Regions from separate parts of the Lysinibacillus sp. UBA5990 genome, predicted to be linked through region 1. Evidence: riboswitches for the same ligand, from Rfam matches in the RefSeq annotation. Region 1 holds a riboswitch; each other region holds the start of a gene.
The links. A riboswitch is a leader RNA that binds a small molecule or an ion and turns the genes downstream of it on or off. The one in region 1 is predicted to bind S-adenosylmethionine.
Positions count from the first base shown of each region.

Region 2: another riboswitch for S-adenosylmethionine. It lies ahead of B3D94_RS16095 (YezD family protein); the one in region 1 lies ahead of B3D94_RS12150 (bifunctional homocysteine S-methyltransferase/methylenetetrahydrofolate reductase).
Region 3: another riboswitch for S-adenosylmethionine. It lies ahead of metK (methionine adenosyltransferase); the one in region 1 lies ahead of B3D94_RS12150 (bifunctional homocysteine S-methyltransferase/methylenetetrahydrofolate reductase).

Region 1 covers NZ_DJAY01000014.1:25,808-36,284, forward strand. The annotation lists gene B3D94_RS12130 (sensor histidine kinase) at 1-437, opposite strand, end outside; gene B3D94_RS12135 (fatty acid desaturase) at 561-1,592, opposite strand; gene B3D94_RS12140 (GNAT family N-acetyltransferase) at 1,707-2,207, opposite strand; gene metH (methionine synthase) at 2,307-5,738, opposite strand; gene B3D94_RS12150 (bifunctional homocysteine S-methyltransferase/methylenetetrahydrofolate reductase) at 5,731-7,578, opposite strand; SAM riboswitch class I at 7,668-7,767, opposite strand; gene B3D94_RS12155 (protoporphyrinogen oxidase) at 7,870-9,264, opposite strand; gene B3D94_RS12160 (globin-coupled sensor protein) at 9,455-10,477, opposite strand, start outside.
Region 2 covers NZ_DJAY01000015.1:739,857-750,333, reverse strand. The annotation lists gene B3D94_RS16120 (hydantoinase/oxoprolinase family protein) at 1-1,603, opposite strand, end outside; gene B3D94_RS16115 (formate--tetrahydrofolate ligase) at 2,042-3,721, opposite strand; gene B3D94_RS16110 (cold-shock protein) at 3,935-4,135, shown strand; gene B3D94_RS16105 (VOC family protein) at 4,240-5,025, opposite strand; gene B3D94_RS16100 (flavin reductase family protein) at 5,184-5,669, shown strand; gene B3D94_RS16095 (YezD family protein) at 5,753-5,908, opposite strand; SAM riboswitch class I at 5,978-6,072, opposite strand; gene B3D94_RS16090 (DUF418 domain-containing protein) at 6,243-7,337, opposite strand; gene B3D94_RS16085 (TetR/AcrR family transcriptional regulator) at 7,321-7,926, opposite strand; gene B3D94_RS16080 (phosphopantothenoylcysteine decarboxylase) at 8,026-8,700, opposite strand; gene B3D94_RS16075 (LysR family transcriptional regulator) at 8,775-9,653, opposite strand; gene B3D94_RS16070 (DMT family transporter) at 9,788-10,477, shown strand, end outside.
Region 3 covers NZ_DJAY01000011.1:35,808-46,284, reverse strand. The annotation lists gene B3D94_RS07740 (ArsR/SmtB family transcription factor) at 1-112, opposite strand, end outside; gene B3D94_RS07735 (MDR family MFS transporter) at 260-1,438, opposite strand; gene B3D94_RS07730 (TIGR01212 family radical SAM protein) at 1,665-2,621, shown strand; gene B3D94_RS07725 (tRNA (mnm(5)s(2)U34)-methyltransferase) at 2,618-3,196, shown strand; gene B3D94_RS07720 (alanine/glycine:cation symporter family protein) at 3,256-4,764, opposite strand; gene B3D94_RS07715 (alpha/beta hydrolase) at 4,891-5,697, opposite strand; gene B3D94_RS07710 (gamma carbonic anhydrase family protein) at 5,832-6,344, shown strand; gene metK (methionine adenosyltransferase) at 6,516-7,712, opposite strand; SAM riboswitch class I at 7,996-8,114, opposite strand; gene pckA (phosphoenolpyruvate carboxykinase (ATP)) at 8,507-10,093, shown strand; gene B3D94_RS07695 (alpha/beta hydrolase) at 10,181-10,477, shown strand, end outside.

The sequences.
Region 1 (10,477 bases):
ACAACAGCTAAAATAGTTAACACGACAAAAGGTAATTGTGATAAAAATAAGTGAAGCTCAACAAAAAAGCCAGCACCTGTGGATATGACTGTAAAGCCAATATGTAGACCGTACATAATATAGAAACCAACTGGTCTTCGTATGTTTCCAATAAAAAATGCTGTGAAAATGGAAAGATAAACATAACCGTATAAAATCGTCATGACAATATTAATCACCATTTCAAAGCTGATCCACATATATACTAGTCCGCTTTTCGAATTCATGGAAAATCGATAGAAAATAAAATATAGCATTAAAAACGTAATGCCTATAGAGATTTCTATATAGGATGATTTTCTAAAAATGAAGAAAAACGGTAGAAAGCAAAAAATAATCCATAAATATATACTGAGCATTGGACTATTCGGAATAATACTATGCCATTTCCTCAACATAATCTCACGCTCTTTCCTACTTTTCCCTTATTATAACAAGAAAATTATTTTTTTGCCCATAATGCTTATTTTCTCGACTATATTTAAAACAGCCATCTCTCTAATTGAGATGGCTGTTTTTAACTAGGCAGCAATGCTACCTTTTGCTTTACGTTTTATAATTAATTCGACTTCTTTAAACGTTACAAATTTACCTTGTTCTTCATCATAAAGCTTATAACGCAATGATTCTAAACTTGTACGTAAAGTAATCGTTGTCGCCGTGTGTAATGGCGGCGTTTCATTGTGAGCCTTTTCCAGATTATAGTTAGGTACACGAGGAGACAAGTGATGGACATGATGGAAACCGATATTTCCAGTAACCCATTGTAAGATTTTCGGCAATTTGTAATACGAGCTACCTTCTACTGCAGCTTTCACATAATCCCACTCAGAATCATGTTCAAAGTAAGAATCTTCATATGTGTGCTGAATATAAAACAACCAAATTCCTAAAGCACCCGCAATAAATAGTGTTACACCTTGGACTAATAAAAACGCTTGCCAGCCCATGAAGAAGATTAAAGCGGCACAAACTCCGGCAATGACAATATTCGTTAACATTGTGTTGGTACGTTCCTTTTGCTTTGCATCCTTACGATTAAAACGATTTAAAACAAGTACCATATATAAAGGTCCTAAACCAAACATTACAAACGGATTACGATAGAAGCGATACCATAATCGTTGACCTTTTGAAGCTTGCATATATTCTTCCACAGTCATCATATCAATATCACCGATACCACGCTTGTCTAAGTTTGAGCTCGTTGCATGGTGAATTGTATGCTCACGTTTCCATTTTTCATATGGGAATGAAGTTAACACCCCAGTAAAAAATCCAACCCAGTCGTTTGCCTTTTTACTTTTGAAAAATGACCCGTGTGTACAATCATGAAAGATAATAAAAGTTCTTACGACAAAACCAGCTGAAATAACACTTAAACCAACTGTTAGCCAAGGTGAAACATCAACTAACAAGTAACCTGCCACCCACAAAGCAATTAACGGTACAATGGTATTGATCATTTGAAAAACACTTTTACGCGTATCTGATTTAGCAAAAGGCGCTACATCCTGGCGTAATTTTTTTGTTTTTTCTTTAATTGTTGCCATCTTTTACTCCCTCGTTTCCTTTTCCTTTTCCTTATGACCTCATCATAAAACAAGAGTATAAGTCAGCAACAGACGCAAACATCACAAAAAGGATATGACATTTGTCATATCCTTTTATGAATTAGGTCCAGTCAGATGCAGTTGGTAGAACACAAGATCTAGCCATTGTTCAAATTTATAGCCTGCATTTTTAATGGTTCCTGCATATTCAAAGCCTAGTTTCTCATGTGCTTTAATACTACCAATATTTTCTCCATCTATACCAGCAACCAATGTCTTGACCCCTTGTTCTTTTGCTTTCTCTATTAGCTTAAGCATAAGATTCGTTGCAATACCCTTTTGATAGTGGTCCTTATGTACATAAACGGAGTGCTCCATTGTATATTTATAACCTGGATAAGGACGGAATTGACTATATGTTGCAAAGCCAGATATCATCCCATTATCGTCATAAACAAGCAACGGATTTCCTAATACTTGCTGTTCCCTAAACCATTTCTTTTTTTCAGCTAATGATTGAACTTCATATCGATAGACTGCTTTGCTCGTTAAAATAATATCATTATAAATTTCTAAAACCTCAGGTATATCTTTTTCTTCCATCGATCGAATCATTTTCCTCACGTCCTTCCGAAATTATCTTATCTTCATTAGCAAGAAAAGAAGATATAGATAGGCAATTAATCCACTATCTATATCCACATATTTTATGCCTTATACATTGAAGTATCGAGCATCAGGATGAGCAAAAACAATCGCCGATACAGATGCTTCTGGCTCCATCATAAAGCCTTCCGTTAAATGAACACCAATATCCTCAGGCTTTAGTAAGCCAAATAATTTTTCTTGATCCTCTAAGTTTGGGCATGCTGGATAACCAAATGAAAAACGTTGTCCCTGGTACTTAGCCGCAAAACGATCGCGCATCGTGAAGTCTGTTACGTCTGGGAAGCCCCATTGATCCCGAATTTCTTGATGCATACGTTCAGCAAAACCCTCTGCTAATTCTAGTGCCGTCGACTGTAAGGCATGACTTTCAAGGAATTTACCTTCTTCTTTTAGTTGACGAGCTTTTGCCATAACTCCTTGCCCTGCTGTCACAACCATAAGTGCAACATAATCCATTTCTCCACTTTCTACCGTTCTTAAGAAATCAGCCAGGCATAAAAAAGGTTCAACCTGCTGACGCGGGAAAGTAAAACGTTCAATTTCTGTCTTGCTATCCGCTGGATCATAAATGATTACATCATCTCCATCTGCTTGGGCAGGGAAAAATTGATATAAACCTGAAGGCTTTAATAGATCACTTTTTAAATAATCATCCACTAAATCTTTAAGCTCTGTTGCTCTTGGATCGCCAGCATCTAATAATGGTTGAACTTGCCCTTTTAACCCTAAATGATGCCCCAGTAATGTCCGCATATTCACATATGGATATAAATGTGAGACAGCGTATTCTTTCTTTACATGACGGCGCAAATCAGCTGGTAAAAATACTGCTGCTTCCTTTACTGTACGAGCAGGCTTTATTGTAACTTCTTTGACAGGACGTGCCGCTCGTTTTTCATCTGCCTCTAAACGTTTTTGGCGAGATTCCGCTATTTCTGCTAAGAAGTTTGCACGTGTCCCCTCACCCATTAATAAATTTGCCTGCTCTAATCCCTGCATCGCATCCTTTGCGTAAATAACAGGACCACCATATTCATCTGCAATTTTTGTTTCTGTAAAACGTCGAGAAAGTGCAGCTCCACCTACTAAAATTGGTACATCAATTCCTGCCTCTTTGAAATCTTGGGCGGTAGTGACCATTTGCTGTGCTGATTTAACTAATAGACCCGATAACCCAATGAAATCTGGCTTTTCCTTGCGAATAGCTTCTATCAATTGAGCAGGAGTCACCTTAATACCTAAATCTACAACCTTATAGCCATTGTTACTTAAAATAATATCAACAAGGTTTTTTCCAATATCGTGCACATCACCTTTTACAGTAGCAAGCACCATTTTCCCCTTACCCGCACTCTCCTCGTTCTTCTCCATGTATTGCTCTAAATGTGCAACTGCAGCCTTCATCACCCCAGCAGATTGTAAAACCTCTGCTACGATCAATTGGTTATCATTAAATAAACGACCAACCTCAGCCATCCCATTCATTAAAGGTCCATTTATAATATCAAGAGGTGACTCAAATATTTCCCGAGCAGCCTCTAAATCAGCAATAAGTCCTTCTTTGGTCCCTTCCAATATATAGTAGGCTAAGCGACCTTCTACAGTTTTCGGAATATCCGCTTCGGTCTTTTCCTTCTTTTTATCACGATAAAAATCCGTAAATACAGCTAATGTTTCATCATTTGTATTAAATAACAAGTCATTGGCTAGTTTAATTTCCGCTTCTGGAATCGATGCATACCGTTCTAGCTTTTCAGTATTGACAATGGCATAATCTAAACCAGCCTGTGTACAATGATAAAGATATACAGCATTGAGAACTTCGCGTCCAACCGGTGGTAAGCCAAACGAAATATTACTAACTCCAAGCACCGTTAATGCACAGGGCATTTTTTCTTTAATGAGACGAATTCCTTCAATTGTTTCAAGTGCTGAACCAATATATTGCTCATCCCCCGTTCCTACTGGGAACATTAATGGGTCAAAAATGATATCTTCAGGTTGCATTCCCCATTTTTCTGTTAGTAATTGATAGGAACGTTCGGCAATTTCAAGCTTCCGATGACGATCGACTGCCATCCCTGTTTCATCGATTGTTCCCACAACTAACGAGGCACCGTACTTTTTCACTAATGGCAATACTGCATCAAACCGTTCTTCGCCATCTTCTAGATTAATAGAGTTAATGATGGCCTTCCCTTGCGAAAACTTGAGTGCCTCTTCAATAACCTTTTCGTCTGTGGAATCAATAACAAGTGGAACCTTAACTTTTTTCACGACCTCCTGCATAAAGCCACGGATATCTGCTAACTCATCACGATCTGGGTTCGCCAAGCAAATATCTATAACATGTGCACCATTTTTTACTTGCGCCCTTGCGATCTCAGCCGCTTCCTCAAATTTCCCATCAATAATTAAGTTTTTGAATTTACGAGAACCAATAACATTTGTTCTTTCCCCAATAAATAAAGGACGCATAGTATCATCGTATAAAAGTGGCTCGATACCTGATACTGCGTGACCATGCGTTTTTTTTGGTAGCTGACGAGGCTTTTCATCTTTTAAAACTTCACGAATAGCCGTAATATGAGCTGGAGTTGTACCACAGCATCCACCCACAATATTGAGCCAACCCTTTTCCGCAAATCCCTTTAATTTTTGCGATAAAGATTCTGGAGACTCATGATAACATCCTTCTTCATCAGGTAGGCCTGCATTCGGATAACAGCTAATATACCCCGTTGACAGGTCTGCTAATGAACGGATATGATCCGTCATAAATTCAGGTCCCGTCGCACAGTTTAAGCCCACTGACAATGGTTGAATATGCTCGATGGAAATATAAAAAGCATCAATAGTTTGTCCTGCAAGAGTAGTACCCATGGGCTCAATTGTTCCAGAAATCATAACTGGTAGCTCTTTACCAGTGACCTCGAAAGCACGAGTTACCCCAAGGGTACCTGCTTTTACATTTAACATATCCTGACTTGTCTCTAGCAATAGCACATCAGCCCCTGCTTCAATCAATGCCTTTGCCTGCACAAAGAAATTCTCTTCTAATTCATCAAATGTAATACCGCCTGTTACTGACAACGTCTTAGTTGTTGGGCCCATTGCGCCTGCAACAAAGCGGGGCCAATCTGAAGTCGTATAATTATCAACCGCTTGGCGAGCAATTTCGACTGCACGTTTATTAATTTCTTCCGCTTTTGCACCTAGATTATATTCATTTAATACAAGAGGTGTTCCACCAAATGTATTTGTACAAATAATATCTGCCCCTGCCTCTAAATACTTATGATGAATTTTCTCAATGACATCAGGTCTAGTAAGCACTAGATTTTCATTACAACCATCTAGGTCCTCCCCTCCAAAATCATCTGCTGATAAATTTTCATTTTGCAGCATTGTTCCCATTGCGCCATCAAGAATTAGTATTCGTTTATCAAGTTGTTCTTCAATTAAGTGCTTAGCCATTTATACTTACCCCTTTTTTCTGTTCATCCAATTGCTCTATATATTTCATTAATTCTAATGTCACATCGTAGCGTAAAAATGGTGTAATAAGGTAAATGCCGTTGAAATATTGCGCAGCCACTTCTACTAATTCCTTGGCAATTGCAATGCCCTCAAGTGTGGCGCGTTCCTTATCTTCACCACATGCTTTCATCCTTGATAAAGCGTCTTCAGATAATTTTATGCCTGGCACCTCATGATGTAAAAACTCTGCACTTTTATAACTCGTAACGGGCATAATACCAAGATAAATCGGTGCTTGTAAATGCTTCGTTGCTTCATATATTTCTATAATTTTTTCCTTTGTATAAACAGGCTGTGAAATGAAATAGTCTGCCCCATGCTCAATCTTTTTTTCTAAGCGTGCCACAGCACGATCTAAAACACGAACATTTGGGTTAAATGCAGCAGCCACAGAGAAATTTGCCTTTTTCCGTAGTGGTTTCCCTGAGAAAGAGATCCCTTCATTTAATTGCTTAATTAGTTGGATAAGCTCCATAGAGGAGACATCGTATACGCTAGTGGCACCAGGAAAATCTCCAACTTTCGTTGGGTCACCCGTAACAGCTAGCACATCATGAATTCCTAAGGCATTTAACCCCATTAAATGCGATTGCAGACCAATTAAATTACGATCTCGACAGGTAATATGTGTCAAGGGGCGTACGCCATTATTACTCTTCAATAAGGCCCCCATTGCAATATTGCTAATACGTGGAGATGCCAATGAATTGTCTGCCATCATAACTACATCGGCACCTGCCTCATATAGTTGTTTGGCCCCTTCAAGAAATCCTTCTATTTCTAAGTGTCTAGGTGTATCCAACTCTACGATGACCGAGCGTTCACGCTTTACTTTTTCATGAAGTGGTTCAAATTTAGCTGGCTCGGCATCACGAACAATCTCAATCTTTGCAGGCTTCGCATGCTTTTCACTAACTGGTGATAGCTCTTCTAAATACTTCTTTGCAGCTGCAATATGCTTTGGTGTCGTACCACAACAACCCCCAATTAGGCGAACACCCTGATCACGCAGTTCAACAGCAGCGCGACCAAAATAATCAGCCTCCGACTCATAAACAACACGCCCGTCCTCTAAATCTAATAGCGAAGCATTTGGATAGGCTGACATAAATGCCTTTTCCGGAAGTTCTACACCCTCAAACGCTTGAATCGTATGATATGGACCTAGACGGCAATTGACACCAACAATATCTGCACCAAGAATCTCTAACTCATGTAGCGCATGATTTAAAGACATACCATTTTGTAGAACACCAGGCTCATGCATAGATACTTGAGCAATTATCGGTATATTAGTTTTGGTGCGTAGCATTTTTAAAGTCGCTGTTAATTCTTCAAAATCATAATAAGTTTCGAGTAAAAGGCCATCAGGATTTCCTGCAAGTAACACACTCGCCTGTTCTTCAACGGTCGCTAATATGTCATCTAAAGTTGCATCGCTTTTACGAATGCCACGAATTCCACCAATTGTTCCTAAAACAAATTGACTGCCATCTGCTGCAGCTCGCTTGGCAATAGTAATAGCTGCTTCATTAAATTGTTGGACACTTGATTCTAATCCATAGCGAGCTAATTTAATGGCATTGGCACCGTACGTATTCGTTTGAATAATATCAGCACCAGCTGCGATATATTCTCTATGAATCTTTTCAATTAATTCAGGTCTCTGAACATTCATTTCCTCATGACAATACTCCAATCCATAGCCATACAACACTGTGCCTATTGCACCGTCTGCCGTCAATACATGTGTTTTTAATCTTTCAAGCAATCCCATAAAACTAGCCTCTCTTCCTCTATTTCTGTATAATAAAAAGCCTTCTTTTATATAAAAAGAAGGCTTTAACGACTCATCATTATTGTTCCTTCTCATCTTCGACTCAACGGTCTTCTGGATTTAGCACCTGACAAAAAGTTGGTTGCTGAAGCTTCAATGGGCCAGTCCCTCTGCTTCTCTTGATAAGAATTATTAAGTATGAATTTTTTAAATAATTAAAAGAATCATATCGTTTACAGACGAATGAGTCAAGACTATTTCACATAACAAAGAAATTTTTCGTTTAAAAACTTAGAAGTTGGATAGTTCTTCCGCAAGCTCTTCACCAATTTTTTTCCCATTTTGAATGCAAGCGCCGATACCTACTCCAAAATAAGAGCAACCCGCTATCGATAAATTCGGATAGTTTTCATTCAGCTCTAATAGTAAGCCTTGCAGCGCTTCCCGGTGAGCTAAGTCATATTTAGGCATTTGATCAATCCACTTTGTGACATTCACAACGGTTGGCTTTTCATCAATTCCTAGGCTTTTGCGAACATCTTCTAATGCGACGGCTGCCAATTCGTCGTCATTCATTTTACGTAACTGCTCATACGCCGGATTAATACTCTTATAGAATAGGCGAACAAGTAGCTGATTGTTTTTCGATGTATGCTTCCACTTGCGACTCGTCCAAGTTGCTGCATTACAAGTGACATCAGAATTATGCGATACAATATAGCCTGTTCCATCCGCAGGTAAGTTTGCATCAGGCACATCAAAGCCTAGATAAATAGTAATGGCTGATGCTGTAGTAAACTGATCAAAATAATGTGTTAAGGAGTCATCCTGCAATATACTTTGAACCGCTTCATTCGGTAGCGCTAGAACAACATAATCTGCCTCAATGTTTTGTCCATTTGCTAGGGAAAGCAAATATTGGTTCCCCATTTTTTGGACATGATTTGTGGCTACCCCTTTAATGATATCTACCTCTGTTAATGTCTGTTCTAATCGCTCAATTAAAGAGGATAATCCATTTTGAAATGAAATAAATTTTTTATTAGCAGCTTTAACAAATTGCTCACGATTCGCATCAAAACCTTTTATGATACTTCCATAGTCATTTTTATAGTCAATTAAATACGGTAAAGTGGAGGCAATAGAAAGTTGATGTAAATCACCAGAATAGACACCTGCTAGAACAGGTGCAATTTGATTTTCTACTAGCTCTTCGCCAAGATAATAAGTTAAAAATTCCCCTATCGAGCTTTCTTTTGTAAAACCTGCATTGGGTAACGTTAAATCTTTTAAAGCTTCTTGTTTGGCCTGATCAGAGATAAGTGTGCTTTCCTCAAGAGATGCCACACTCATAGGTATACCGAAAGTAGAATCCGCTGGAATGGCGTGCAACTCGTTATTTGTATAAATATAGGATATACCTGTTTCGTTGTAAACGAGATGATCTTCAAAGTCTAGCTCTTGCACTAGCTCCATTACACCTTTATGGCGAGCTACAATAGAGTCAGCACCAGTTTCCATAATAAAACCTTGTTCATAGGCTGAGCATAATTTGCCACCTAAATATGTATTTTTTTCTACGAGCACTAGCTGAACATCTAAATTTTTTTCCTTCACTTGACGCTGTAGATAATGCATTGTGCATAACCCAGTAATACCGCCACCTAATACAACAACTGTTTTCATAGTAAACCGCCCCTATTTTTAGTTCTGTCTACAGTATAAACTTATTTTCATTGAAAATTACGTTAAACCCTTTACAAATTTAGCAAAAATAGAGCTATCTCGACCGTGAGATAACTCTAACTCTAAAAATTATGCTTACTAAACACACATTATAATGAGTACTATAGTGTTTAATATAGCTACTAGTGATCTAGCTTTTTAAATTTTGGGCAAAGCTAGCTAATTTTTCTGCTGAGTTCGTTACTTCAGTAAAAGAAGTACCCAGCCCACTTAATATACCTGCGATTGCTTGTATTTTCGTCGCCATGCAATCATTTTGATCTTTTGCTTCTGTCATTGCCCCTACTATATTTGTAAATTGTCCTTCCGTGTGTAACATATTATCCTCACCAGATGCCACCTCATCTTGGATATGAATGAGAGATTGCTCTAATTTTCCTGTGCGTTCACTCGTTTTTTGCAACAATAATGCAACAGCGGTGACAGATTCCTTTGTTTGAATGGATAATTTACGTACTTCATCAGCTACTACACTAAATCCCTTCCCTGCTTCTCCGGCACGGGCTGCTTCTATAGCGGCATTTAAGGCCAACAAATTGGTCTGATTGGCAATATTGGTAACGACACTCATAATCGTTTCCATTTCCTTCGACATATCAGATAATTGTTCAATATTCTCTTCTATATCATGAAGAGATTGAATAATATTATGCATATTTTGTGATTGTCTCTTTAAACATTCACGTCCATCCAATGCTTGGTTTTCAGCCAGAGTAGACACTTCTAGTGATCTCTTTGCCAATTGTTCAATTTCCCCAGACTGCTCGCTTAGTCTGCAAAATGAACTATTGGTTTCCTGTGAAATGGTTGCAAGCAATTCCGAGGATTGTACAATTTGTCGTTCAATTGCTTCCTTTTCTTGTTCCATGTTTTCATTATGCTGTTCAACTGTATTTTCATATGCCTCTAAAACAAGTTGCTGCTCGAAATTGCAAATTTTAGAAATGGCTCTTATTGTATTAAACTGATCTCGTGGATGATCGATATGCTGTTCAACCAAGTCTATAAATGAGAGAGATAAATCTTGAAACGCGCAAATATACCATTGTGTTCTAAGCCCAATATGAACGTGCACCTTTGCAATTTTCACACGCCTTTGGTAAAACACCTCATCAATCGTTCCGTTAAACATTTCAATAATATGCTGCCGTAA
Region 2 (10,477 bases), on a different contig from region 1:
AACGTAAATCATAATTAATTTCGAAATAATAATGCTCTTTCGATAAAGGTACGTCTTCATAGGCACTTTCAATAGCTTGATCAATATTCGCTTGAATTTCCGCAAGATGCGCGTGATCAAAGTCCATTAAACTTGTTTGGATATAGTCTTGTCGATATTCTGTCATCATCATTCCTAATGCTGAAAAAACAGAAGAGCCATAAGGTATAATGACCTTTTTCATGCCTAATTCCTCTGCTAAATTAATAGCATGTAGTGGACCGCCACCACCAAAGGCAACCATTGTAAAGTCTTCTGGATCATAGCCTTTACGAATGGAAATTAGCTTCAACGCATTTAACATATTGGAATTCGCAATATCTAAAATACCTTGCGCTGCTTCCTCGGCTGAAACATTAAATGGTTTTGCAATCGCTTCAACAAGTGCCTCCTCTACTTTGTCGATAGATACTGGATTATCGAAGTTTGCTAATGATAATCTTCCTAAATAAACATTAGCATCCGTAATCGTTGGCTGTGTATTGCCTAAACCATAGGCTACTGGACCTGGGTTTGCCCCAGCAGAATCTGGACCTACCTTTAAGGAACCGAACTGATCCACACGAGCGATAGAGCCCCCACCATTGCCGATTTCAACAATATCTACAACCGGAGTTTTAATTGGATAGCCAGCAAATTTTTCATTTCTTTCAATATAGTACTCTGTCGTAACATTTACTTTGCCATCTGTAATAAGTGAGCATTTCGCTGTCGTACCACCCACATCAAAGGCGATAATATTGGATTCATTTAGAAGCTCACCTAATTTTGCAGCTCCAAACATTCCTGCTACAGGACCAGATTCTACTAGATTGATTGGTAACTCCATCGCTTTATCAAAGCTTGTTGTCCCACCATTCGATTGCATAATTTTTAAATGATCCGTAATACCAACTGTACTTAATTTTTCTTTTAAGCTTTTTAAATAAGCGTGAGCAATGGGCTTCACATATGAATTTAAAACCGTTGTATTTGTTCTTTCATATTCGCGATATTCCTTAATGGTTTCGCTCGAAAGTGTAATATACACCTCAGGCCAAATTTTTAATATTTCTTCTTTTAATTGCTGCTCGTGAATAGGGTTTTTATAGCCATGAATCAACGAAATGGCAATTGCCTCTACACCTGATTCCTTAAATTGACGGACAATCTCTCCAACCTCGTCCCTATTAAGCGCTTTCATAATATTTCCTTTAAAATCAATGCGTTCATCGATTTCTTGTCGTAAATAACGCTCTACAAATGGCTCTGGCTTTTTATATTTAAAATTATATAAGTCTGGTCGGTTACCACGTGCAATTTCTAAAATATCACGGAAGCCTTTTGTTGTAATTAATCCAACTACGCCACCTTTTCTCTCTGTTAATGTATTAATAATTACCGTAGAACCATGAATAAATGATTCAATGAGAGAATCCTCTGTTACATGTCGTCCTAATACGTTTAATATACCATCCTCAAAATGCCCTGGTGTCGTATGCCCCTTGTCAAAATGAAGATTTCCTTTCTCATCTGTATAAACTAGGTCGGTAAAAGTACCGCCAATATCTGTTGCGATTTTCAAGACTTCATCCCTCCGTGTTCCTATAATCGGAACAGTGTTCCGAATTAGAATTAAGTAAATTATATTTAAAAGAAAAAGAAAATTCAATGTATTTTTTAAATAAAAATTCATTTGACAATTGCTTCTCTTTGTAAAAATCCGCTTTTTCCTTCCAATAACAGAGAACTATTGATAAAAAATACCAAACACATTTATATAAGGAAGCTTCTCGAGTTTTTAATCGCATGAAAAAAAATCCTAGTTTTTCAACTAGAATCGTAAATTTTCTAAAAAAAATGGCGATGATGAATGCTAAGACAGGTTATCAAGTATAGAAGGAAGATATCAGAATACTTTTTAGCGGAATTTAAGGAAGGATATGTTAAAATGACTAGACTTTTATCAGCCAATAACTAAAAAAAGCTGCACCTTTTTTAAAGGGCAGCTTTTCAACATTTATTAGAACAATCCGACCGCATGTCCGTCATTATCGACATTCATGCGTAAGGCTGCAGGAGCTTTTGGTAGTCCTGGCATTGTCATAATATCGCCTGTCAGACAAACTAAGAAACCAGCACCAAGCTTTGGAATCACCTCACGAATTGTGACCGTGAAGCCTTCTGGACGTCCAAGTAAACTTGGTTGATCGGATAAAGAGTATTGCGTTTTTGCCATGCAAATCGGCAGAGAATCCCAGCCAAATTTTTCGATTTGAGCCATTTGTTTTTTAGCTTGGTCAGTGAATTGGACATCTTTCCCACCATATACCTTTTGTACAATAGTACGTACTTTTTCTTCAATGGACTCTGTTACATCATATAATGGTGAGAAGTTGTTTTCTTCTTCCAACACAGCTAGTACTTGTTCAGCTAAGGCTACTCCACCTTTACCGCCCTCTTCCCAGACATTTGTTCGGGCTATACGTACATGATTTTCTTGGCACCAGTTCAGAACTGCTTCTAGCTCTGCTTCTGTGTCTGTAATGAAACGATTTAATGCAATAATCGGTTCAACACCAAATGTACGTACCGTGTCGACGTGTTTAGCTAAATTTTCAATTCCTTGGAGTAGGGCTTCCACATTTTCACCTACAAGTGATGTTTTTGGAACACCACCATGCATTTTTAATGCACGAATCGTTGCTACGATGACAACGGCACTTGGCTTGAAGCCCGCTTTACGAGCTTTAATGTTCATGAACTTTTCGGCACCTAAATCAGACCCGAAGCCCGCTTCTGTCACCACAATATCAGCTAGCTTACGAGCAGTTTGTGTCGCCATAATAGAATTACAGCCATGGGCAATATTAGCAAATGGACCACCATGTATAATAGCTGGTGTCCCTTCTAATGTTTGTACTAAGTTTGGCTTAAAGGCATCCTTCAATAATAATGTTAAGGCACCCTCTACCTGTAAATCACGCACAAAAACAGGCTCACGCTCAAATGTGTAGCCAATTACAATGCTAGCGATGCGCTCGCGTAAATCCTCAATGCTTGTTGCTAAACAGAACACTGCCATAATTTCGGAGGCAACCGTAATATCAAAGCCGTCTTCACGTGGCATGCCTTGAACAGGCCCTCCTAATCCTACAATCACTTTCCGTAATGAACGATCATTCAAGTCCATTACACGTTTCCAAATAATACGTCGTGGATCAATGTTTAAGACATTCCCTTGGTGGATATGATTATCAATAAATGCGGATAAAGCATTATTGGCTGTTGTTATCGCATGAAGGTCACCAGTGAAGTGTAAGTTAATATCCTCCATTGGTACTACCTGTGCATAGCCTCCGCCTGTTGCGCCACCTTTTACGCCCATTACTGGACCAAGAGATGGTTCACGTAAAGCTACCATCACTTTCTTATTTAATTGATGAAGGGCATCAGCTAGTCCTACAGTCACAGTCGACTTCCCTTCACCTGCTGGGGTTGGACTAATAGCTGACACTAATACAACCTTTGCGTCCTCACCTTGAGCTGTAATTTTTAATGGGTCAATCTTCGCTTTGTAGCGGCCATACTGCTCAAGTGCATCCTCTGGAATACCTGCAGCATTGGCAATTTCCGTAATAGGTTTGATCACTGCTTGACTCGCGATTTCTAAATCTGATAATGGTTGATTTTTCGTTGTCATTTGGCATCCTACTTTCTATGTTGGTCATTTCCATTATAGTCTTAATTGTGAAAAAAAAGAAAGTCAGATATGCTAGCATTCCGACAATCAATTGACATTTTTGTTCAATTCATGTATGTTCTAAGAGAAAATGCAATTTTTTCACATTTTATCATTGATAGCACGACTTTATTAACTTTATTTTACATTCAAGCGCATTGGAGGCGAATGCTTATGCAACATGGGATCGTAAAGTGGTTCAATAATGAAAAGGGTTATGGCTTTATTGAATGTGATGATGGAGAAGATGTATTTGTACATTTTACGGGCATCCAGGAGGAAGGCTTCCGTACACTTGAAGAAGGTCAAAAGGTTTCATTTGATGTTGTGGAAGGCAATCGCGGCCCGCAAGCATCAAATGTTGTAAAATTATAAGCTACAAAATAGTAAGTGGATGAAGTATTTGAAAATAGCTCAATCCGCTTTTTTACATGTTTGCACATAAAAATCCACTTCAACAATTGAAGTGGATTTTTAATTTATCTATTAATCCAATAAAAAGCACCTGGGCAAACTAATGTTTCCTTTGTTCGGTGTGGATCTTTCAGTGTTACACCGATTGGCCCTTCTTTTAAATGCCCAAGCGTCATGCTAGATGCTGCCGCCTCCTCATAAAAATCCAAGCGCATATTCGGTAGCTGTAGAGATATAAACTGCTCATGCTGCTCAAAATCGGGTAATTGTAATACCTTCTGCCAAAGCTGCACCGTTTCCTCCACATCCTTGACAAAAAACTGGATGGATTCCATTGTAATGGCTTGTTTTTCATCGATCGCGCCACTAGCCTTTAATTGAGCCAAACGTTCCTCATCGTCATCTGCCCATTCAATTAAGAATGGAAAATCCACTGAAAGGCCAGACATGCCAAAATGCAATAGCTTCCATTCAATTATCGTGCCGTCTGGTCTTGTGCGGCTACAAGCATCCGGACCATATACTTCATAGCCCAATGCACGCAATCGTTGACCCTCGTCTTCAATATTTTTAGTGCGCAAGGCAATTCGTGAAAATCCTTGGCGCTCATGATCACGTTTAAACGTATAATGTAGGGAATATGGGTACAGGGCCGCTTGCTCAAATAAATCACGATCATAAATAGCGATTTGTTCAATATAGCTTAAGCCAAAATAGCTTAGCGTATTGTAAGTCCCCCACATCGTGTGTTGACCACCGTTCACTGTATGGACATTTCGTTTATTGAAGAAAACCTTTATATTTTCCGGTAATTCTACTTGATGTACCAGATGATCAAAATATAAAGTCATGGCAATTCCCCTTTCTTTCCCCCATTAGCTTTACCTGGATGTGTAATTGATTTAATATTTACTTAAGAAAAGGAGTTACTATATGGTATGAAAAAAAGTGCAATTTACCTACTAACTCCGTTAACTAATTTATTACTAACTATAAAGAGGTGATTTGAATGACAGATCATGTAGCTGCTTTTAAATTGGCATTAGGTAACTATCCTACAGGTGTAACGGTTGTTACAGCATGTCATGAAACGAATCCTATTGGCTTAACAGTCAATTCTTTTGCATCTGTTTCCATTGACCCACTACTTATTTTATGGTCACTCGATAAAAAATCTCAGCTCTATCCTTACTTTATGAGTGCGGAAAAATTCGCTGTTAATATGTTAGCGAGTGATCAAGAGCATTTATGTACATTATTTGCAAGTAAAGTCCCGGATCGCTTTGCTCAAGCAAAATGGTCTACTTCTTCTTTAGGGCTACCGATTTTACATGATACAGCAGCTATTTTACAATGTAAATCATTTCAGCAAATAGATGCAGGTGATCACACTATTTTTATTGGGCAAGTGCTAGATATTACTAATACTCAAAAGGAACCGCTTCTCTATCATCGCCGTCATATCGGTCAGATTCCAAAAAGCTTTTATAGCTAATGCCATAAAAAAAGGGCCACTTGTAAGCAACGGAAATCATGCTTATTGGTGGCCTTTTCACATCGTTCAACTGAAATGATCATTTATTTCTTCTGAGGAAATCTCTGCTTTTCAAGCCTATTAATTTGAACAATTACACCATCCTGAATCGTAATATGCACTTCACCAAATTCAAGATTTTGAATGGCCTTTGCAATAGCCTCTAATTTCTTATCTTCTACCTTTGCCGACTGAGCCATACGATACACCCCTTCTTTATCATCCTTGTTGTACAAAAGAGGCCAATGCATCAAGCTGATTGATAGCCCCTCCTATCTCTCAGATACATCTGTTGGAATTGGCACCTATTTTTCGGTTGCCGTGGCTTCATTGGGCCAAGTCCCTCCACCTATCTTGATAAGAGTACTGCGTTTCTTGAAAATAATTCTATAATTCTGTTATACGATTGTCAATATAAAATATTAGAAAACCTAGCTGAATACTTTGTAATGATTATTTTTGATTAGAAAACTATCTATATCTAAAGTATTTTATGCCTAATCAGTGAGAAATAGATGGCTATCCATTAATTTATTACGAACTCCATTTCCTCATCATGAATTCAAGAGGACCTCGACGATGTTTAGCTCTCCACCATACAGAAACAAACACACATCCTAAAAAGTAACAGCAGGCGTATAGCATGGAAAAAGCAAGCGTTTGATTCTCCAACTTTTGGCAAACAATTAATATTCCAATCCCAATAAAAACATGGCCAACATAATGCGTTAAAGACATTTGTCCCGTTAAGATCAAAGCTTCAATCACTTTATTTTTAGATGTCTCAACAAGATAGATGGAGCCTACGATAAGGACAATAGCTGAAGCCGAATTAGATAGAACATACATCATATTCGGGGGAATCGGTCCCGTATCAAATAAATACAATGCACTCTCTACATCTAATAAATGGATCGTTGTCATCTTAATAAATATCGTTGAAAAAGTCTCCGTCATTATGACTAGCAATAAACCAGTCACAAATAGGATTTTTCTTAATGTACGATTTGTTAAATCAAATGTGCCGATTAACATGCCCATCAGAAAGAAACAAACCCAGGGGAATAGTGGGTGATAGCCATTAAACATCAAATTTCTTATAAATCCTGCTGGTGTCCAAAAATCCAGATACTCTAGTAATATATATGTTGGATGCCAACCAGCAAGGTAATTAAATTGAATTTGAAGCCATTGTGAAAGGATGAGGATGACACCGATTATGAACATCATCCATTTCTTAGATTGGGCAATCAAACATGCGGCAACAAACATATACACGCCATAATAATGTAATATATCTCCTGTCCAACCGACCGCATATAGTACTATCCCTATCACGAATAACAAAAATGACCTCTTCCACAAAGTAAGTCGATTCTCGCGAAGAAGCATTGGGTCCTTAGTCTCTCTAGCGTGACGAGTCATTAAAGCTGTCCCTATTCCTGCTAGCATGACAAATACGGCCGAGGCACGCCCCTCAAACATATTTTGTAAAGCAATCAACCATGTTGAACCATTCGTTGTAGAACCCGTTACGACACCAAAATTGACAATAAACATACCAAGCATAGCGAGAGCTCTTGCAAAATCAAGACCTTCAATGCGCCGATCATCATTTCTTTTTGTCATCTTTGCCCCCTTGGATAACGCTATGTACAGCCTCCTTCCAAATAGCTCTATAGTTCAATTGGTTACCTGTTAACATGAAATTACCGATATTATCATAGACCAAGGCTAGCATCTGTGCCTTTGCTTCTATATTGGGAGTATCCTCTAGAACTCCTAGCCGCACGCCCCATTGTAGGACTTCAACAAAGCTTGTTAAAAAGCTTGTTTCTAGCTCTACTAATTGTTTCTTATAGCTTTCATCGCGAGCTGCTAAAAGTACATATTGGTTAAATATTTTATTAAAATAAGGATCCTTGCCCTGCGCCTCAATAGACTTATAGCCCAGCTCGAGTAATTCCTCCTTGAAATTAACAGGAGAAAGCTCTTTATAATCCACAGCGACATCCTGTTCAATTACTTTATACAGTTCATCAAATAAGTAGGCGATTAATTGATCCTTTGATTGAAAATAATAATAAATGGCTGGTTTTGATATACCAACCTCTGCAGCTATCATGGCTAAGCTAGTTTTTTCAAACCCTTTTTCTGCAAACATCACATAAGCAACTTCTATGATCTTTTGAAAAGTTTGTTCTTTATTCCCCATCATAACCCTCCTTTTTTACCGACCGTTAAGTAAATATTAAATGATACTTAACTTTTAGACAAGAAAAAACTGTGTAGAACTATTTCTCTACACAGTTCATATTTATTGATGTTGTAAATACATCATTAAAGCTTCGGCTGTTTTTTGCTTGCCCATTACTTTCATAGGCTGTCCATCAGCAGGTACAATCCAATGGGGCTCGTCCCCGCCATATAAAGATTGAGAGCTATTTGCCACCATCAATTGAGCATGAGCTGTTTCCATTCGCAGTCGTGCACGTGCTAATAAAAACTCCTCGTCATCGGTCGCTTCTAGCTTAAACCCTACTAACGTTACATTTGGCTGCCAGCCCTTAATTTGCCCTAAGACTTTTGGCGCCTTTTTAAAATGAATAATAGGTGGCTCATCGGAAGGCATTTTCCCCGCTTCCTCCATCAAGTTCCCTGATTGATCATATACTTTATCAATGACCCAATCGGAGCCAGCCGCAGCCATAATAACGATATCAACAAGTTCATGTTGGACAGCATGACGAACTTTTTCTCCTAAATCCTCAATACCTTCAAATTTAATCAATTTCATTTGATTGTGATTCACTGGAAGCTGTGCAAAATAACCATGCATATATACTACATTAGCACCAGCAGCGAGTGCCGCCTCCGCTAAATAACAGCCCATTGTCCCTTTCGATAAATTCGTATGCCCTCGTACACGATCCCATTTTTCAAGTGTTCCCCCACTTGTAATGAGTACGGTTTTACCTTGTAATGTCCCCATCCACTCACCTATTTTCTAAAATATATACACCTACTATTTTACCGTAATGCAAGGATAGGCTTCAATAGATTCCATCATAGTGCATTTTTTTGTTCCATCAGCCATGCACTTAAAATTTCCGCAAATTTCTTCGTTACAGGTGATGCATTATGCTTCATCGCAATTCCAATCGTACGGTAGGCACCTTGCTTCAGAGGAATTGCTCTTAATGTAGGCGGCAAATTCTGAATGACCAATTGGGGTAAAATACTAATCCCTAGTTGATGAGAAATCATGGAAACAATGCCGACCTCCTCTGAAAGCTCAAAGCGAATATTTGGCTTCACATGATATTGTTCCAACAAAACTTTGACATCATTTGTCCCTTTATAGGATGTCATAATAAAAGGCATATCTTCCAAATCAATAATATCTATCTCTGACTTATTAAATAGTGGGCTTTGATCTGAAACGATACATAATAAAGGATCTTGTTGTAATTCCGTATATTGATATTGCTCAGATTTTTGACCATTTAAAAATCCTGCCTCTATTTCTCCACTAAGTAGCCATTGTTCAATTTCATAATAATCACCCTCGCGTAATTCCACCTGAATTCCAGGAAACTGATTATCCATAATCCTAATAATTTCTGGCATCCAATTAGAAGATATACTTGAAATAACGCCAATACGCACGTTTCCTCTTGTTACTCCATGAATATGTGCTGCCTCTTGTTGCAATAATTCCTGTGCGTCTAAAACCTGACGCATCGCCCTTAGCATGGTTTGCCCCTCACTTGTCAGTGTGACACCCACTCTACTTCGATGTATGAGCGCAAATCCAAATTCTTTTTCTAAACTTGACACAGCGTGACTGACAGCAGACTGAGTTAGACCTAGTGCATCTGCTGCTTTTGTAAAGCTTGCTACCTCTGCTACCTTTGTTAAAATCTCATATTTCACTAAGCTCATCAGCATTACCTCTACATACATGAATTTTTTTAATCCTAATCATTATAAACATTCGTTTTACTAATCTCAACACAAGATATATAGTAATTTTTAGTATAAAAACTGTTTTAGTACACAGATGGTAGGTGAACATAATGAGTATCCAAGGAAAAGCAAATGTATTAATGGTTATTGTCACAATGTTTTGGGGACTATCTTATACCTTTATGGTCATGGGGCTTGAAACATTGGCTGTTTATAATGTGGTGGCTTTGCGTTGTATCATCGCATTTTTAGTAGCAGGGCTTATTTTTTATAAACGGATGATTAAGGTAAATGGTAAGACTTTAAAATATGCAGCTATCCAAGGATTTTTATTATTTATTGTGTTCGCATTAAGCTTATTTGGCTTACAGTCCACTTCAGTTTCAAATGCAGGCTTCATTTTAAGCCTAACGGTTGTATTAGTGCCGATTTTCAGTAGCTTTATTGATAAAAGATTACCCTCCAGAGCTGTCAGCTTTGCGATTATTTGTACCATGATTGGTATTACAGTGTTAACGGCGCAAGGTTCGTTCTCCTTCCATAAAGGAGATTTGTTAGTAGCAATTGCTGCGCTATGCTATTCTATTTATTTACTTTTAAACAGTTCATTTACACGGAATGTGGAGTCCATTTCATATGGTATTTACCAACTAGGCTTCGCTGGCATTTATGCGCTGATCTTAACTTTATTATTTGAAACACCTACGTTACCAAATAATACGACATCTTGGATTGCTATTTTAGGCCTTGGAATCATTTGTAGTGCGTTTTGTTTCGTTGGTCAAACTGTTGCACAACAG
Region 3 (10,477 bases), on a different contig from region 1:
TCTCATTGACACTCTTCTGACCTTCTACAAGAAGTTCCAGTATTCTTATACGTAATGGATGTGCTAACGCTTTAAAAAAATCAGCCTTAAACTGCTGTAATCCTTCTTCCATAAAATAAATCCCTCCATACAACTACATATTCAAATATTTGAATATGTATGATTGTAAGCCTATATCGTTAACTTTTCAATATCCACTATGAAAAAAAGAGCAAACCAAGTGTGTAACACTCGTTTTGCTCTTTGCATTTATTCACTATTAATCTACTACTATGTTGTTCTTCTTTAGAGGATAATCATAAATAAGACATGGTATAATCGCGAACAGCACAATTACTACTAAAGTTAAAACGAGAGGAATCATGCCAAATTGATCCACCATAATACCGCCAAATAAAGGACCGATCATACGTCCACCAGTCGCAGCACTGTTAATAATACCCTGATAGAAGCCTTGTCGACCTTTTGGCGCAAGTTGATTTGCAATAGTTGGTAATGCTGGTGTATAAAACATTTCTCCGAAAGTTAAGACAAGCATGGCTACACCAAACATTTTAAAATCACTCGCAAACGCGATAATACCAAAGGATATAGCGATTAAGATGACACCAAAAACTAATTGACGTTTTAACTGATGCTCCCAACGTTTGATAAGTGGTGCAATGAGCGGCTGCCCTATCACAATTAGCAGACCATTAATCGTCCATAGCAAACTATACTGCTTTAATCCTAAACCTAAATCTTGCGTATAAGATGAAATCGTTGCACTCCATTGCGAATATGCTAACCAACATAAAACGGAGGATGAACTAATAATTAATAAGGCATAGAATGGTGCCTTGTTAATGATTCGCTTACTTTCACCAACCACATTCTTCGGTGCAATACTCCCTACCTCTAAACGTTTAAATGTCAGCAAAGCAATGATAAAGAATAAAATATACATCCCTAAATTGACCTTAAACACATAGTCAAATTGATAATCGGCCACCACACCTGCGAGTGCAGGACCCACAGCTACGCCGACATTTTGAGCCAAATAGATGGCATTAAAGGCCTTTCGTCCACCCTCTGGCCAGGCTGCACCAGCCAATGCGAACATACTAGGAAAAACAATACCCCCACTAAAGCCTAATATCGTTAAAAACCATACATAATGTGGCCAACCGTGCCAAAGCGTTAAACCTATTAATGATGCAATTGTTAAAAGGATTCCAAGCATGATGGCTTTATAACCACCTATTCTATCAAATAGGTAGCCACCTAATAGATTGCCTAAAACACCTGCAGCAGAATTTAACATCAGCACAAAGCCAGCCATCGCCAGCGTTTTCCCTAAATAATCATGCATATATATGGCATTTAAAGGCCATAAAAATGAGTTACCTGTTGTGTTCACAAGCATTCCGATAATTAAAAACCAAACACGTTTTGGCATTTGATGTCCTCCATTATTTCGCGTCTCTAAATAGCTAGTTTATGCTGAAATACTTAAAAGTACAAGGAAAATAATTTTACCCTTTTTACAATTTATTAAATGCTATAAATAGCTATAATTAACTAGATACAAGCGAAAATTAGAGCATCATCTTTCATGATAAATCCTTACCCCATGACGGAACGAGTTGCTCATGATAAAATAAGGCGTTAGAGGAGTGAAATAAATGACAGAAATAAAATTTCCTTTTCCTTCTGAAGGGAAAAGATACTATACATGGAATCGCTACTTACGCGATCAATTTGGTCATAAAGTATTTAAAGTAGCATTAGATGCTGGCTTTGATTGTCCAAACCGTGATGGTACGGTTGCCTTTGGCGGCTGTACATTTTGCAGCGCTGCAGGCTCAGGTGATTTTGCAGGCAACAAGGTTGATCCGATTGATGTTCAATTCGCTGAAATCCGAGACAAAATGCACCAAAAATGGAAAGACGGCAAGTATATGGCCTATTTTCAGGCCTATACGAATACACATGCTCCGCTCCCAGTTTTAAAGGAAAAATTCGAAGCTGCTTTAGCGCAGGAAGGAGTTATAGGTCTTTCTATCGCTACTCGACCTGATTGTTTACCAGATGATGTTGTAGAATATTTAGCAGAATTAAACGAGCGTACGTATTTATGGATTGAGCTTGGTCTTCAAACCGTTCATGAAAAAACTGCCAATCTCATTAATCGTGCACATGATTATGCAACCTATGTGGAGGGCGTTGAAAAACTTCGGAAGCATGGTATTCGTGTTTGCTCACATATTATAAATGGTCTACCACTTGAAGATTATGACATGATGATGGAAACTGCACGAGAAGTGGCAAAGTTAGATGTCCAAGGTATTAAAATCCACTTACTTCATTTATTAAAAGGGACACCCATGGTGAAGCAATATGAAAAAGGGATGCTTGAGTTTTTAGATCAGGATGTTTATACAAAACTAGTCGCTGATCAGCTAGAAATTTTACCACCTGATATGGTCATTCATCGCATTACAGGTGATGGACCTATAGATTTAATGATTGGTCCAATGTGGAGCGTTAATAAATGGGAAGTATTAAATGGCATCGATGCCGAATTGGAACGCCGTGGTAGTTGGCAGGGGAAATTTTATAAGGCTGAGGTTGCTAAATGAAACTACAACGAGTTTTACAATATGCTCAACAGCTATTAAAAGATAGTGTGGAAGAAGGAGATACAGTTGTTGATGCCACTGCCGGAAATGGCCACGATACGCTGTTTTTAGCACAGCTAGTCGGAGATGAAGGACAAGTTTATGCTTTTGATGTACAAAAAGAAGCAGTGGACGCAACACTACATCGTCTACTAGACCATGGTTTAGAACATCGCGCCCTTGTTTTAAATAAAGGGCATGAAGAAGTAGCCAATTTCGTACACAAGCCAGTAGCCGCAGCCATCTTTAATCTCGGCTATTTGCCGGGTGGCAATCATGATATTATTACCAAGCCTACTACAACGATTCAAGCTATTGAAGACTTACTTAAGCTTTTAAAGGTTGGCGGGTTAATCATTCTTGTTATTTATCACGGTCACCCTGGTGGCAAAGAAGAGCGAGATACTGTAATAGGCTTAGTCAGCCAACTTCCACAAAAATATATCCATGTTTTAAAATACGAATTTCTCAATCAGCAAAATGATCCTCCATTCGTCATTGCGCTAGAAAAGATGAAGGATTATCCTAATTTATAGACAATTTAAAAGGCTAACTAATAGTATAGTAGGAACTATTAGTTAGCCTTTCTCTTTACCTATTTATTTTTACGTTTTTCATTATAGTCTATCCAAAAATCTGCACCTTTAATGCCTAGTTTACGAGGATCAAAGACAGGGTCTTTTCCTTCTTTTTTCTGTTTCTCGTAATCTTTTAAAGCAACAATAGCCGGTTTCATAATAATTAAAATGGCTAGAACGTTAATCCATACCATCAGACCAAGGCCTACATCCCCCATTGCCCAAGCAAGTCCAGACGTACGGATTGTACCATAGAATGCTGCAACTAAAATCGCTATTTTCGCAATCCAGATGAAGACCTTTTCGGTACTACCTCTAAATAAATACGCCACATTTGTTTCAGCGATATAGTAATAAGCCATAATTGTTGTAAAGGCAAAGAAGAATAGTGCGATAGCTACAAACGGTGCACCAAGTCCAGGTAAGGATGATTCAACTGCATATTGCGTATACGCAGCACCTTCCTGAATACTTTTAGCAAATGTCATTTGCTCATCACCCGTTAAGCCACCTTTATTGAATTCCCCAACATGGATAAATGGATCTGTTCCTTCGGCTGCCTTTTCATCTTGTACATTATACATACCTGTAAATAAAATCATAAAGGCTGTAGCTGAACAAATTAATAATGTATCAATGTATACAGACGCTGCTTGGACAATCCCTTGTTTAGCAGGGTGGGATACTTCTGCTGCGGCAGCAGGATGCGCCCCAGTCCCTTGACCAGCCTCATTTGAATAGATTCCTCGTTTCACACCCCAAGCAATTGCGGAGCCAATAATACCTCCAAATATTTCTTGTGCCCCAAATGCACTTGAGAAAATTAAAGCGAAGACAGACGGTACCTCTGAAATATTCATAGCGATTATAATAATAGCCATAATAATATAGGCTATTGCCATGAACGGTACAATTACCTGTGCAGCGTTGGCAATCGATTTAACGCCTCCAATAATGATAGCACCAAGTAAAACAACAATAATTAGTCCTGTAATCCAAGTTTCAATACCGAAAGCGTTTTCAACAGCTCCCGCAATGGCATTAGATTGCACTCCAGGCATAAGTATTAACATAGCAATCAAAGCAGCTACAGCGAAAATCACTGCAAACCATTTTTGACCCATCCCTTTTTCTATGTAATAGGCCGGTCCACCACGATATTCAGTATCTTTCTCTTCTTTATAAATTTGCGCTAATGTTGACTCTACATATGCGGTAGCCGCACCAATAAAAGCAATTGCCCACATCCAAAAGACAGCACCAGGTCCACCCATCCCAATAGCTGTTGCAGTACCAGCAATATTCCCTGTACCTACACGACCTGATAGTGCGATAGACATTGCTTGGAAGGAGGAAATCCCCTTTTCTGATTTCTCCCCTTTAAACATTAACACAAACATATCTTTAATAAGCCTTACTTGCAGGAATCTTGTAATGATTGAGAAAAAAAGCCCAATCAACAAGATACCATAAATAAACCAAGGTCCCCATAATATGTCATTCAATTTACCAACAACTACATCCATCTTACCCCTCCAATTTGAATTACCTTACTTTAAGTCACTATATTATTACACTTTTCAGAAAATTACAACATTATATTCAAGTAACAATAATAAAGTAAGTATCCTATTATTTGGAAGTTCTCAAAACTATTTTATTATATATCCAATCCGTCTAAGAGCATTATTGATAAAATCTCGAATATACATAAAAATCTCTTCACGCTCTACTTCATGAAATAAATTATGATAACAATTTGCCCATTCTTTAAATTGAAACTCCGTTAGCTCTTGTTCATGAAGCCAATTGCGCATTTGTCGAGTTTCCGTAATTTTATCTTTTTCAGCTGTCATAATTAACATAGGCATATTAGGAAATTCATGCTTAGGTAGCATAACTAAATTTTTCATCATCTGTTGAAGCTCGCGATACCATTTTACTGAAACAACAGACATAAATGGTATATCATCCTTCATTTCCTCTCTACCCTCAACACTGCGTGTTAATGTCTCAAATGTCAGGTCATGAGTCAATTTAACATTTGCTGTTAATGCACTCAAACTCGTTAAAGCATTTGATAATTTACCTGGTAAAAGCTTCAAATGCAGCCAGGGTGATGTCAAAATAATACCTGCACACTCATACTTTTTCTTTTGCATGGTATGAAGAACTAAAGTAGCGCCTAGTCCATGCCCTATTACAAAGGTTGGTAAATTATATGAAAAGGCATTCTCAATGAGATTTCTTGTATATTTATTGTACAATTTGAAGTCCTCGTCATGGACACGCGCAAATCTTGCATTGATGCCATGATTCGGTAGATCCCCCATGACTATGTGGAAGCCTTCCATTCTTAATTTTTCTATAAGCCATGCATACCAACGGTGGTTTTCATAAGCACCATGAAGAATAGCAATCACAGCCTTTGCTTGTCCATCAGCTTCCCATTTCCACATTCACATAGTCCTCCTAAAAAATAATTACACTTTGATTATATCGAAATAACAGCACATTTTAATTTTATATTTCCTTAAAGTTGCGTATTTGATACGATAATACTATATCTACAGAAAGAAAAGAGGCGATTCTCATGATTTATCCATTTAAAGATAAAACACCAAAGATCGATCCATCTGTTTTTATTGCCGATTACGCAACTGTTACTGGAGACGTAACAATTGGAGCTGAAACAACTATTTGGTTTAATACCGTGATCCGCGGCGATGTTTCCCCAACAATTATTGGTAAACGGGTAAGTATCCAAGATCTTTGCTGCTTACATCAAAGTCCTAGGTTTCCACTCATTATTGAAGATGAGGTAACAGTAGGCCACCAAGTAACTTTACATAGCTGTACCATTCGAAAAAATGCCTTAATCGGTATGGGCTCCATTATTTTAGACGGAGCAGAGATTGGAGAGGGTGCATTTATTGGAGCCGGAAGTCTCGTGCCTCCTGGTAAAGTCATACCTCCAAATAGCTTAGCATTAGGTCGTCCAGCGAAAGTTGTCCGAGAATTAAACGCTGAAGATAAAGAGGATATGGAACGTATCGTACGTGAATACGCAGAAAAAGGTCAGTATTATAAATCTCTACAAAAATAAAAGCTTATAAAGAAATTGATCCATTATAAAAAATCCCCCGCTTTCCATGACAATTTTCAAGGAATAAAGGCGAGGCATTTTTGCAAAAAAACAAAAGGGGCAGAAAAGCCCCTTTTGTTCATAATACATTAGAATAATTTTCTAACGACTTCAGCACTTTAGCACAATAGTTTACAGACGTGCTTTTACGCGTAATGCGTCAGCTTTATCAGTTTGTTCCCATGGTACATTTAAATCTGTACGACCAAAGTGACCATAGGCTGCAGTTTGTTTATAAATTGGACGACGAAGATCAAGCATTTTAATAATACCTGCTGGGCGTAAATCAAATAGCTCACGAACCCATTCTACGATTTCGCTTTCCTTCACTTTTCCTGTACCAAATGTATCAACAGCAATGGAAACAGGCTGTGCCACGCCAATTGCATAAGCCAGTTGTACTTCAGCGCGTTCTGCTAAACCAGCTGCTACAATATTTTTAGCTACATAACGTGCCGCATAGGCAGCTGAACGGTCAACTTTTGTTGCATCCTTACCTGAGAATGCACCGCCACCGTGTCGTGCATAGCCACCGTATGTATCAACAATTATCTTACGGCCCGTTAAACCAGCATCTCCTTTTGGCCCACCAATGACGAAACGGCCAGTCGGATTGATAAAGTATTTTGTGTTTGTATCTAATAATTCGCTTGGCACCACAGGAGCAATCACAAGTTGTTTTAGATCAGCCTGAATTTGTTCAAGTGTTGCTTCTTCATCATGCTGTGTTGAAATAACAATTGTATCGACACGTACAGGTACGTTATTGTCATCGTACTCAATTGTTACTTGTGTTTTACCATCGGGGCGTAAGTAAGCTAGCTCACCAGATTTACGAACTTCAGTTAAACGACGTGCTAACTTATGAGCTAAGCTAATTGGTAATGGCATTAGCTCAGGTGTTTCATTACATGCATAGCCAAACATTAAGCCTTGGTCCCCTGCACCAATTGCTTCAATATCTGCATCTGTCATAGAACCCTCACGAGCCTCTAAAGCTTGGTCAACACCTTGAGCAATATCTGGAGATTGCTCACCAATTGCTACAAGTACCGCTAAGTTTTCAGCATCAAAGCCATATTTTCCACGTGTATATCCGATTTCTGCCACAGTATCACGTACAATACCTTTGATATCTACATAAGTAGAAGTAGTAATTTCTCCCGCTACTAATACTAATCCTGTTGTTACGGTTGTCTCACACGCTACACGTGCATTTGGATCTTCTGCTAAAATAGCATCTAAAATGGCATCCGAAATCTGGTCACAAATTTTATCTGGATGCCCTTCTGTTACACTTTCTGATGTAAACAGTCGACGTTTTGTCATTTAGTTTTCCTCCTATTACTCTTACAAAAAGTATTTGAATACGGTACTCATTACCCATGTCAAGTCCGCTCCTAAGGATTGAACTCTCAAGCCGCTGTTGTTGTCATTTCACTTTACGTGAAAAAATAACTGCTACTTTTAACACGAGGATTTCGAAAGATCCGTCATTATAATAAGGAAAGAACTACATATACTTACCTTTACATTGATTTTTAACAATAAAAAAATCCTTTACTCACGTTACTATACATGAGGAAAGGAATAATGACTTCGTTACCTTTCACTCTTATCGTTCAAGGGATTTTCCCTTGCATCAGGTTGGCACCAACGCATGTCGTGAAATAATTCATGCAGGTTGCCGGGTTTCACAGGGCCTGACCCTCCACCAGCTCGGGATAAGAGTATCCGTTCAATTTTCATGTTACTGAAAAGGTAGAACGTTGTCAAATATTTTCTTATGTATTACTGTATAGTAAGGAAGGAACAAATAATCACCATAAAAATTTTCATTCTTGGGTGATGATGTAAACAGAAGAAAATTAATCCCTACAACATACCTAGCATCTTGTGGTAACATATGTGTGGCTCAAATTTTAGACAATTTACTGTAGCATTGAATGTTTTCTACTCGAAAAACATTATTTTTTGTCAGTTTATTGAAAAGTAATAAAAACTCTAAAATAATTTCTTAATTAGTATAGATTATTTAACCAATTGTGTTATACTATTTTTGAAATTAAGAAAAAATCCCTCTAAATCAAGGGAATACTATAAAAAAGGATGGTATTTAATCGATGAATTCAGTAGAAATTGCAAACGAACTGAAGGAATTATTAAGCGGCGGTAACATTAACGTTCAACTTTCAGTACCACAATTAGCAGAAAAAGCTACTTCTCGTGGTGAGGCAATGTTAACAGTAGATGGCGCAGTTCGTGCAGAAACTGGCAAATACACTGGTCGTTCACCTAAAGATAAATATACAGTAGAAGAAGAAAGCACAAAAGATCAAATTGACTGGGGTAAAGTCAATCAACCAATTTCCTCTGAAGTGTTCGATAACCTGTATGTAAAAGTAATAAAATATTTAAAAGAACAAGATGAATTATTTGTATTCAAAGGCTTTGCTGGTGCTGACAAAGATTCACAATTAAGCATCCAGGTTATTAATGAATACGCTTGGCACAACCTTTTCGCTCATCAATTATTTATCCGTCCAACTAAAGACGAATTAGCTTCGCATGTTGCAGACTTCACTGTCATCTCAGCTCCTAACTTTAAAGCAGATCCTGCGGTTGACGGTACTGCTTCTGAAACATTCATCATTGTATCACTTGAAAAGAAAATTATCTTAATTGGTGGTACTGAATATGCTGGTGAAATGAAAAAATCTATTTTCGGTATTATGAACTACTTATTACCACAACAAGGTATCCTTTCTATGCACTGTTCAGCAAACGTTGGTGAAGCTGGCGACGTAGCATTATTCTTCGGTCTATCTGGTACTGGTAAAACAACATTATCCGCTGATCCAGACCGTAAGCTTATCGGTGACGATGAACACGGCTGGTCTGAAAATGGTGTATTCAATATTGAAGGTGGTTGCTATGCAAAAACAATCAACCTTTCTGCTGAAAAAGAACCAGAAATCTACAATGCAATCCGCTTCGGCTCTGTTTTAGAAAACGTAGCTGTTGATCCAGAAACTCGTATTTGTGATTATGATGATGGTTCATTAACAGAAAATACACGTGTAGCTTATCCGATTCAATACATCGAAAACATTGTTGATCCATCTGTAGCAGGTCATCCAAAAACAATCATCTTCCTAACAGCTGATGCGTTTGGCGTATTGCCTCCTATCAGTAAATTAACAAAAGAGCAAGCTATGTATCACTTCTTAAGTGGTTTCACTTCAAAACTTGCAGGAACTGAACGTGGTGTAACAGAGCCAGAACCAGTATTCTCTACTTGCTTCGGTTCTCCATTCCTTCCACTTCCTGCAACAGTTTATGCAGAAATGTTAGGTCAAAAAATTGACGAACATGGCGCACAAGTATTCCTAGTGAACACTGGTTGGACTGGTGGCGAATATGGTACTGGTAGCCGTATGAAACTTTCTTATACACGTACAATGGTACGCGCAGCTATCGATGGTAAATTAACAAATGTTGAAACGACACAAGATGCTGTGTTTGGTTTACACATCCCAACAGCCGTTGAAGGTGTACCTTCACAAGTGTTAAATCCTCGTGAAGCATGGGCAGATAAAGCTGCATACGATGCAAAAGCTGCTGAACTTGCAGGCTTATTTAATGAAAACTTTAAGAAATTTGCAAACGTTTCTGAAGCCATCACTACACTTGGTGGTCCATTAAAATAACGACTAGAACAAGAAAAGGGAACGATATGATTCGTTCTCTTTTTCTTTCCCAAAAAATATAAATGAAGCTAATTTAGGGAGATACATATGAAAAGAAAATACAAATTACTAGTAACAATCATTACTATATTATTGGCATTATTTATTGGTGCTGGTTTTTTTGCAGGCAACTACTTTTATAATTTGGCATTAAATCCGGATACTGATAAGACAGCTGTTCTAGATGCCCCCCATAATTTAATCGATAGCAATTCAAATGAGGCTAAAGAGAAAGAGGAACGTGAGCAATGGTTTAACAAGCATTATGAGGAGAAGTCAATTCAATCCTTTGATTCTCTTAATCTGCATGCATACGCTATCCAAAACAGCCAGCCCACGGACAAA